3 regions of the Marinobacterium sp. BA1 genome follow, and region 2 is predicted to be linked to each of the others. Evidence: predicted binding sites of a transcription regulator. Region 2 holds the regulator's gene; each other region holds the start of a gene.

Region 1 (3,253 bases), 1.1 Mb from region 2:
GCCCATTGGGCCTTGGGAGGTATAATGGAAACTCTGGGTTTGTTGATGGATGGTTTCAATACGGCTTTGAGCCTTGAAAACTTCTTTTACGCACTACTCGGGTGCTTTATCGGCACTCTTATCGGCGCCTTGCCGGGTCTGGGGCCAGCCAACGGCGTGGCCATCATGATTCCGCTGGCGTTCACGCTCGGCCTGCCACCGGAAACCGCCTTGATCATGCTAACCTCCGTGTACGCTGGGGCGATGTATGGCGGGCGCATCTCCTCAATTCTGCTCAATATCCCGGGCGATGAGCCTGCCATGATGACCTGTCTGGACGGCTATCCGATGGCACGTCAGGGCAAGGCCGCCGAAGCCTTGGCGCTCTCGGCACTGGCCTCGTTTATTGGCAGTTTGGTTGCCACTATCGGCCTTATTTTCCTGGCTCCTGTATTGGCGCGATTCGCACTCAGTTTCGGTGCTGCGGAATACTTTGCTCTCTTTGTACTCGCGTTCGCGACCCTGGGCGGCGTTACAGGCAAGAATCCGGTTAAATCAGCACTGGCCGCCGGTATTGGACTGGCCATCGCGACCGTGGGTATTGACCTTTCCACGGGTACTCAGCGTTATACATTCGATGTACTGGAGCTCTTTGAAGGCATCGACTTCATCGTCGCAATTGTTGGTTTGTTTGCTGTATCCGAGCTGCTGCTGTTTATCGAAGCACATCAGGGGTCCACACCCCGCAGCGAGGTCAAAATGAACCCGCTGCGTCTGAGCTTCGCAAGCGTAGTACAAATACTGCCAACCTCTTTGCGTGGCGGTGTTCTTGGCTTTATCGCCGGCGTTCTGCCGGGTGCCGGTGCATCTCTGGGCAGCTTTGTCAGCTACACGCTGGAAAAACGGATTGTAGGTTCCAAAGGCTATTTCGGTGAGGGAGATCCCCGCGGGATTGCAGCTCCCGAGGCAGGAAATAACGGTGCCGCTTCCGGTGCGCTGGTTCCCATGCTCACGCTGGGCATTCCCGGCAGTGCGACCACCGCGGTTTTGCTGGCCATGCTGGTATCGTTCAATATCACGCCTGGCCCACTGATGTTCACCCAGAATGCCGACATCGTCTGGGGTGTCATCGCAGCGTTGCTGCTGGGTAATATTCTGCTCCTGCTGCTGAATATCCCTTTAGTAGGCATTTTTGTGCGTTTGCTGTCGATACCTCCGCGTTATCTGCTGCCTATCGTCACCATGGTGGCTTTTGTCGGCGTCTACGCCATCAGTCGTTCGGCGTTCGATCTTTGCTTCATGATCGCCTTTGGCGTCATGGGCTACATTTTCCGCAAGGCAGAAATCCCGCTGGTGCCGATTATTCTTGGCATGTTATTGGGGCCCGAAATGGAGAAAAACCTGCGTCATGTAATGCAGATTCACGATGGTGACTGGACCATGCTATGGGACAGCAGTCTGTCTATTGGACTCTGGTGCATCGCGCTTGCGGGACTTATTTTGCCGGCAATTATTGGACCTATTCTCCGGGTTCGTATGCGGCGTACCGCTGACTGAAACATCAACCGATAACCACAGGGGGCCATACAATGCCCCCTTTTTCTTTATGCTGCCGCAGCTACAATCGAGGCCAGACAACACGATTTAACCCACCTTCGTCGCAGCCTTTCGCTTTTGGCCTGTTAATTGCTGTATGCCTCACAGGCAACGGCTAACAGATCGCCAGCTGCACTTTCACAGGGCACGGCTGACGCTCCATGCCGAAAGAGCACCAAAGGTGCACATACCGCGCACGCATCAGCACCATCAGAGTGCGTCGCTTCTGCATGATAGGCAGGTCAGGCTATGACGATGGATTGGAAATCGTATGACCCGAACGGGTATTTTGATGAACTGGTAGGCCGAAATGGCAGCATTCGCCCCCCTGCACGGCAACTGATCCACTACCTTGAGTCCCTTCCTCCTGAAGAGATCGAATCGCGCCGCCAGATGGCAGAGGCCACCATTCAGGAGATGGGTGTCAGCTTCACGGTTTATACCGAGGAAGGCAACATCGACCGTGCCTGGCCGTTCGACATCGTGCCCCGCACCATTTCAGCCAAACAGTGGCGTACCACCGCTGCCGGGCTGGAGCAGCGCCTCAAGGCGCTGAACCTCTTCATCAATGATCTCTACCATGAACAGCAGGTCCTGAAGGACGGCATCATTCCAGCCGAGATCATCACCGAGTCGCGCAACTTTCGACCCGAGTGCATCGGTATCACACCACCACTTGGTGTGTGGGCGCATATCTGCGGTACCGATCTGGTGCGTGACGGTGACGGCGAGTTCTACGTGCTGGAAGACAACCTGCGCGTGCCATCTGGCGTGTCTTACATGCTGGAGAATCGCGCCATCACCAAACGCGTCCTGCCCGAATTGTTCGAGAAGGACGATATCCTGCCCATCGACGGTTACTGTGCCAGCCTGTTCGACATGTTGGCGTCCCTGTCGCCCCGGGATGTCCGCAAGCCCGTCATCGTGGTGTTGACCCCCGGCATCTTCAACTCGGCCTACTTCGAGCACGCATTCCTTGCCCAGCAAATGGGAATCGAGCTGGTAGAAGGGTCAGACCTGATAGTCGGTGACGATGATTGTGTCTATATGAAAACGATCAGCGGCCCTGAGCGGGTAGATGTCATCTATCGCCGTATCGATGATCTGTTTCTGGACCCGTCCGTGTTCAACAAGGACTCCGTACTGGGCGTTCCCGGTTTGATGCGCGCCTGGCAGAAAGGCAAGGTCGCCCTGGCCAATGCGCCCGGTGCCGGCGTGGCCGATGACAAGGTTGTGTACGCCTACGTGCCCGAGATCATCCGCTATTACCTCAACGAAGAACCCATCATCAAGAATGTTGAAACCTTCCTGTGTGACGACCCCGAGCATCGTGCCTACGTGCTGGAGAATCTGGACAAGCTGGTAGTCAAGCCCGCCAATGAGTCCGGTGGCTACGGCATGCTGGTGGGGCCTCACTCCACCAAGAAGGAACAGGCCCAGTTCGCCAAACTGATTCAGGACAACCCACGCAACTACATCGCACAGCCCACGCTGGCACTTTCAACCGCCCCCACGCTGGTCGATAACGGCAGTCTGGAACCGCGTCATCTGGATCTGCGCCCTTTCATCCTGCAGGGACGCGACACCTACGTCACCACCGGAGGACTGACCCGCGTCGCCATGAAGAAGGGCTCACTGGTGGTGAACTCCTCTCAGGGCGGGGGAAGCAAGGATACCT
Region 2 (3,253 bases):
CCAAGGATACCTTCACCGGAGAGCGGATCGTTTACAATATGGCGCGTGCGGTGGTGAACGCTTTCGGCAGCGACCGCGAGGGCGGCGAACGGGTCAAAATGGTGATTCAGCCCAAGCCGACGGGGACCAACTGATGGCGACACTGGAAGCCTTGCACCTTGCCAAAAGCTACAAGGGGCGCCAGGTGGTACAGGATGTATCCCTGCAGATGGAAACGGGCCAGATCGTTGGTCTGCTGGGACCCAACGGTGCCGGCAAGACCACCTGCTTTTATATGATCGTGGGGCTTATCCACGCCGACCGGGGACAAATCCGACTGCACCAGGACGACGTTACCCGCCTGCCCATGCATGAGCGCGCTCGCCGCGGTATCGGCTATCTGCCTCAGGAAGCTTCGGTGTTTCGGAAGCTGAGCGTACATGACAACCTGATGGCCATTCTGGAAACTCGCAAGGAGCTGAATACCTCGGATCGTAAGGCATTACTGGAGCAGCTGCTGGAAGAGTTTCACATTACTCACCTGCGCAATAGCCTGGGTATGGCCCTGTCTGGCGGAGAGCGTCGACGTGTTGAAATCGCACGGGCCTTGGCAACCGAGCCTGACTTTATCCTGCTGGACGAACCCTTTGCCGGCGTTGATCCAATCTCGGTCAGCGATATCAAACAAACCATTCGCCACCTGCAGTCTCGCGGCATTGGCATTCTGATCACCGATCATAACGTGCGCGAGACACTCGACATCTGCGAACGAGCATATATCGTAAGTGAAGGGGGAATACTCGCACAGGGCACACCGGCCGAGATCCTGGCTAACGAACAGGTTCGCCGTGCCTATCTGGGCGAGCAGTTTTCCCTTTGATCCTGAGTCGTCAATCATGTACATCCACTCCGTCCACCTGGCAGCTCTGATATGAAGCAATCGTTACAACTCAAGATCGGCCAGCATCTGACGATGACACCCCAGTTGCAACAAGCAATACGTCTGCTGCAACTGTCAACGCTGGACCTGCAGCAGGAGATCCAGGAAGCCCTGGAGAGTAACCCACTGCTGGAAGTCGAGGAGGAACTGGACAGCGCCGAAGAAGCCCAGACTGAAGCCCGTGATGATCGTCACGACGCCTCTGCCGACAGCCTCTCTAACGACACCGCTGACGAGGACAGCTGGGACGAAAACGCACTGGAAGAGCGGTGGAATGATGAAATCCCTCGTGAGCTGTCCACCGACAGCAACTGGGATGATACCTTCCAGCACCAGAGTACACCCGGTCCTGCCCGTGATGATGACTGGGAACCCGGTGATAACGATTCGGCCGAAGACAGCCTTCAGGATCACCTGCTGTGGCAGCTCAACTTGACCCCCATGAGTGACCCTGACCGTATGGTCGCCATGGCCCTTATCGATGCTGTCGATCCGGATGGCTATCTACGCACGGACGTAGATGAAGTTCTGGAACACTTCACCCGGAGCGAACCCCAGCTGTTTGCAGATGCCGAGCCTGAAGAGATTGAAACGGTACTGCACCGCCTGCAACAGTTTGACCCGCCCGGTGTCTGCGCACGAGACCTGAGCGAATGTCTGCAGATACAGCTGCGCCAGCTGCCTGAAAACACTCCGATGCTGAAAGAGGCATTACGCCTGGTACGCGATCACCTGGGTCTGCTCGGTAATCATGACTATCGTACCTTGATGCGCCGCATGCGCCTGAAGGAGGAGGCCCTGCAACAGATCATCAGTCTGATCCAGTCGCTTAATCCAAAACCGGGCACCAGCATCAGCAGTGAACAGTCAGAGTACGTTATACCTGATGTCGTGGTGCGCAAGGTGCAGGGGCAGTGGAATGTAAGCCTGAACTCAGAGGCATCCCCCAAGCTGCGTATCAATACCGACTATGCTGATCTTATAAGACGGGCCGACAACAGCGCTGACAACACCTATCTGAAAAACCATCTACAGGAAGCGCGCTGGTTTCTGAAGAGCCTGCTGAGTCGCAACGAAACCCTGCTCAAGGTCGCCACCGAGATCGTGGCCCGCCAGATCGATTTTTTCGAGGAAGGTGAAGAGGGTATGAAGCCGATGGTTCTGCATGACATCGCTGAAGCCGTAGAGATGCACGAATCAACCATTTCCCGTGTCACTACCCAGAAATACATGCATACACCCCGAGGCATCTTCGAGCTGAAGTATTTTTTCTCCAGCCATGTGAGCACGTCAGACGGAGGCGCTGCCTCCTCTACCGCCATTCGTGCCTTGATCAAGAAGCTGATCAGCGCGGAGAATACCGCAAAACCACTCAGTGATAACAAGATAGCCGACCTGCTGAAAGAGCAGGGATTTAACGTAGCCAGACGCACAGTGGCAAAATATCGTGAAGCGATGAACATTCCGCCTTCTAATGAGCGCAAGCGTCTGGTTTAATGAGACTACAGGCACGCCGGAAGAACGTGCTTTATGACGAGGAGAAAACCTATGCAGATCAACATCACTGGCCATCACGTCGAACTGACTGACGCCCTGAACGAATATGTACGTACCAAGTTCGACCGACTGGAACGCCACTTCGATAACATCACCAATGTACAGGTCACCCTCAGTGTCGAGAAGCTGCGCCAGAAGGCCGAAGCCGATATCCACCTGGCCGGCGGTGAAGTATTCGCAGCGCATGAGCATGACGACATGTATGCTGCAATTGATGGCATGGTGGACAAGCTTGACCGCCAGATCATCAAGCACAAAGAAAAACTCAAATCCCACAAATAACCGGTAGCAGCACGTCACGACATGCAACTATCAGAACTGCTGACCTCATCCCGTACACTCTGCCACGTCGATGTGGTCAGCAAAAAGCGAGCGCTTGAGCTCGCCAGCCAGACTATCGCCGAGCAGCTGGACGGCATGGCCGCTGAAGATATCTTCAGCGGCCTGATCAACCGAGAACGCCTTGGCAGCACCGGTATCGGTGAAGGCGTTGCCATTCCTCATTGCAGAATTCCAGGTGTTACAACAGCCATCGGATTACTGATGACGCTGTCCAGCCCGATTGACTTCGATGCCATCGACAACCGTCCAGTCGACCTGATCTGCTTCCTGCTGGTTCCCGAAGACGGCGCTGAAGAGCACCTGCAGACACTGGCAGGGTTGGCAGAGCTGTTCAACGACTCCAGCACCCGTGAATCACTGCGCAGCTGCGAAGATTCCTCAAGCCTGCTGGATCGCGTTCAAACTCTCTGCAGAGGCGCCTGACATGCGACTGGT
Region 3 (3,253 bases), 2.2 Mb from region 2:
CTGCAGCGCGATATATACTTTGGACATGGGGCATTTCCTTGTTGTTATTTGATGCCGGCCTTCGCGACCCGCTTATCCAGTTCTGCCAGCGACTGTGCCAGCGCTTCGTCATTCAGCATGGCGGATGCAAGCGGTGCCAGGGCTTCTGCAGCCTTGCCACGCCACTTCTCGATCCACTGCGCCAGCAGCGCCTTGTTTTCTTCGGACTCAGCCGCTGTCGTTTTCATTACGGCATCTACCCAGCGTGTCGTGTCCTTGTACCAGAGCTGCATGAACTCGGTGAGCATGGCGACATCCTGAGCACCGTTGTCTGCCAGGTACTGATCAAACTGGGCGTAGACAAGGTCATACACCAGGGTGTCCACAACAAGGTTCTGAGCGACACTCACTTCAAACCAGTCTTCGGTTACCAGCATCTCTTCACACAACGCACGCAGCCCTTGCCAGATGTCGGCTTCCATCCATTGCTGTTTTGCCTCGGCCAGTGCATCGCCGCTGTTGCCGTCCAGTATCAAACCGATACGCGAGAGATACTGTGCAATGCCAAGCCGATCCATGCCATCAAACAGCAACGCCTGAGTGATCGCGGTACCGTAACCGTAAGCCGCTCCATACATGTTGTTCAGGTTGGCGGTGTGCTCCAGGTGACGCAGCGGCACTAGGTAGCGGATTACCTCGGCCTGGCGTTCTTCGCTCAGATGGCGGGCAAGATCGCGCTTTTCAAAGAACGCGTAGTTGCTCTCGGCGTTTTCCTGCATTTTGGCGCGCTGCTGCACGTAAGTGCCGTAGTAGAACTGTCGCGGATCCTTGAGGGCGTACCAGTCAGCCATCTGGATGGCGGTACGGCGAGTATCATTCAGCTCAAGGTCCGGCTGCCACAGTGGGCGGTAATGAAAATTAGTTTCAGACTGAAGGTCGTAGGTTGCTTCCTGATAGCGGGTAGCCGGCTTGTCGCCGAAGCGGCGCTCTACGTTGGCATAGGTATTGCGAACCGGTTCCAGCGTGGCTGTTTTGATTTCAATGGTCATGGAACTCTTCCCAGCTGCAGTTGTTGTTATTCGGAATCACGATCGTGGTTGTGTGACATGAGCGTATCTTCTCCATAACGCCATTTTTCCATTTCGGAATCGACTTCACGGATCTGATCTTCGGTCATGTGGACAACATCGTTGGCGGCACAAAATTCGTCGAACGCGCCTTTTGGCATCACCAGCTCGACAAACAGGGAGGGGTCACCAATGGCAAAATCGAACTCGACGAAACGAGCCCCGGGCTGGCTTCGCACCCGAATGAATTTGGTCAGGCGATCAAAATCCGAGCGCTTTGGCAGATCATCATTTCGTGAGTGCAGTGTGAGTTTTGTCATTGTTGTCCTCAGCTCATCGGCGTATGCATTCGTTAATGAAGAGAGCAACAGCTGTGCCAGATTGGAAAAAACGGCTGAAACACGACACCCAATAAACTACCAAGCTATTGATTTAAATAAGATAAAAACACCCAATTCGATGTAAACAATATCGCAACAGTGCGTTGCATGGATGAATAGTCACGCTTGAAAAAATGCTCATTTCATAAAATTTCAGGAATTTTTTTGATGAGATGATCAAATACGCGTTGATTTTGATAAGAACACCGAATGATACTTTAGTCGTATGTTTTGCACTTTCTCTTTCAAATCCGCATGAAATCTTTCAACAATGAAAAAGGGCTGCAGGCCCGCTCACAGAACATCGCTCACACCAAGCCGGTATAAAAACAACTATGGCAACTACACAAGAACTAGAGTTTCCCGGCAGCGGAGACCTACTGTCACAGATCCGCTTTGAAAGCGACAAAGGCAAGATCTGGCTGAATGAACAGCGCATGCTGATGATCCATTCCAGTGTAATGGGTCTGCTGCGCAAAGAGCTGATTGACACTTTGGGCATCAACCGTGCCAAGGGCTTCTTGATGCGTTTCGGCTACCACTCCGGCTGGAAAGATGCCGAACTGGTAGCCAAGGTCAGGCCAGACATGTCAAAAGAGGATGCCTTCTTCGTTGGCCCCCAGCTGCATTGCATCAAAGGGATGGTTAACGTTAAACCCGTTGCGCTCAATATCGACATGGATAACGGCATTTTCCATGGAGAATTCGACTGGTTCGACTCATATGAGGCCGATGTGCACCTGCACGATTTTGGCCCTGCAGAGGAGCCTATCTGCTGGACATTGATCGGCTATGCCAGCGGCTATACGACCTATTTCATGGGCCAACAGGTGATTTTCAAGGAAACCCAATGCGCCGGCATGGGACATGATCACTGCCATATTGTCGGTAAGCCGGTCGAGCAGTGGGATGACCAAGCCGAGCTGGAGCGCTACCTGTTGCCTGACCCCATCGCCGAAGAGCTGTTTTCATTGCAGAGCCAGCTAAGTGATCTGCGCGACAACTTCCGCAGCTCTGACCAGAGTGAAGACCTGCTGTTCAACTCGGTGGGACGCTCAGGCGCGTTCAAGAATGTGTGTCAGCTGATTCGCCGCGCCTCCTCCAGTCGCGTCACGGTACTGCTGCAGGGCGAAACCGGCGTTGGCAAGGAGATTGTCGCCCGCGGCCTGCACCTCAGCTCAGACCGTGCCGACAAGGCATTTGTGGCAGTCAACTGCGCCTGTATTCCGCCGGACCTGATTGAAGCTGAGCTGTTCGGGGTTGAGAAGGGAGCCTTTACCGGTGCGGTTCAGTCCCGCGAAGGCAAGTTCGAGCGCGCTCACGGCGGCACAATCTTCCTGGATGAAGTGATCGAGCTATCACCGCGCGCCCAGGCCAGTCTGTTACGCGTGCTGCAGGAAAGCGAAATGGAGCGTGTGGGCGATACCCGTACCCGCCGCATCGATGTGCGTGTGGTGGCTGCTGCCAACGAAGATCTTGAAGAGGCGGTTCGCAACGGCAAATTCCGCCCTGACCTGTTCTATCGGCTCAATGTGTATCCGGTGCATATTCCACCATTGCGAGACCGCACAGAGGATATTCCACTGTTGATTGAGCATTTTCTCGAGAAGTATCACACCCTGTACAACAAGCGCACGCTGGGTGTATCCGATCTGGCAATGCAGGCCCTGATGAACTACAAGTGGCCCGGTAATATCCGCGAGCTGGAAAACATGATCGAACGCGGTGTAATTCTGACCGATAACAACCACACCATCGATCTGGATGCGTTTTTCCCCTCGTTATCGGAGCCGACTCATCCGCTTAACAGTATCAAGCGCAATGGAA

What was found. Region 2 encodes sigma-54, which starts transcription at its own class of promoters, with help from an activator protein. Its sites were predicted from a motif close to TGGCACNNNNNTTGCTNT; they were not measured.
Region 1: ACAM29_RS16615 (circularly permuted type 2 ATP-grasp protein) is a predicted target of sigma-54. The motif match lies at 1,655-1,672, and genes of this name have one in related genera.
Region 3: ACAM29_RS00530 (phenol hydroxylase subunit) is a predicted target of sigma-54. The motif match lies at 1,408-1,425, and genes of this name have one in related genera.

Annotation. Positions count from the first base shown of each region.
Region 1 covers NZ_BAAFHC010000001.1:3,412,554-3,415,806, reverse strand. Annotated here, with positions in the region: gene ACAM29_RS16625 (tripartite tricarboxylate transporter TctB family protein) at 1-25, shown strand, start outside; gene ACAM29_RS16620 (tripartite tricarboxylate transporter permease) at 25-1,536, shown strand; gene ACAM29_RS16615 (circularly permuted type 2 ATP-grasp protein) at 1,825-3,253, shown strand, end outside.
Region 2 covers NZ_BAAFHC010000001.1:2,294,791-2,298,043, forward strand. Annotated here, with positions in the region: gene lptA (lipopolysaccharide transport periplasmic protein LptA) at 1-134, shown strand, start outside; gene lptB (LPS export ABC transporter ATP-binding protein) at 134-859, shown strand; gene ACAM29_RS11140 (RNA polymerase factor sigma-54) at 911-2,416, shown strand; gene hpf (ribosome hibernation promoting factor) at 2,468-2,758, shown strand; gene ACAM29_RS11150 (PTS sugar transporter subunit IIA) at 2,780-3,241, shown strand; gene rapZ (RNase adapter RapZ) at 3,243-3,253, shown strand, end outside.
Region 3 covers NZ_BAAFHC010000001.1:100,170-103,422, reverse strand. Annotated here, with positions in the region: gene ACAM29_RS00540 (MmoB/DmpM family protein) at 1-27, opposite strand, end outside; gene ACAM29_RS00535 (aromatic/alkene monooxygenase hydroxylase subunit beta) at 45-1,028, opposite strand; gene ACAM29_RS00530 (phenol hydroxylase subunit) at 1,055-1,366, opposite strand; gene ACAM29_RS00525 (sigma 54-interacting transcriptional regulator) at 1,762-3,253, shown strand, end outside.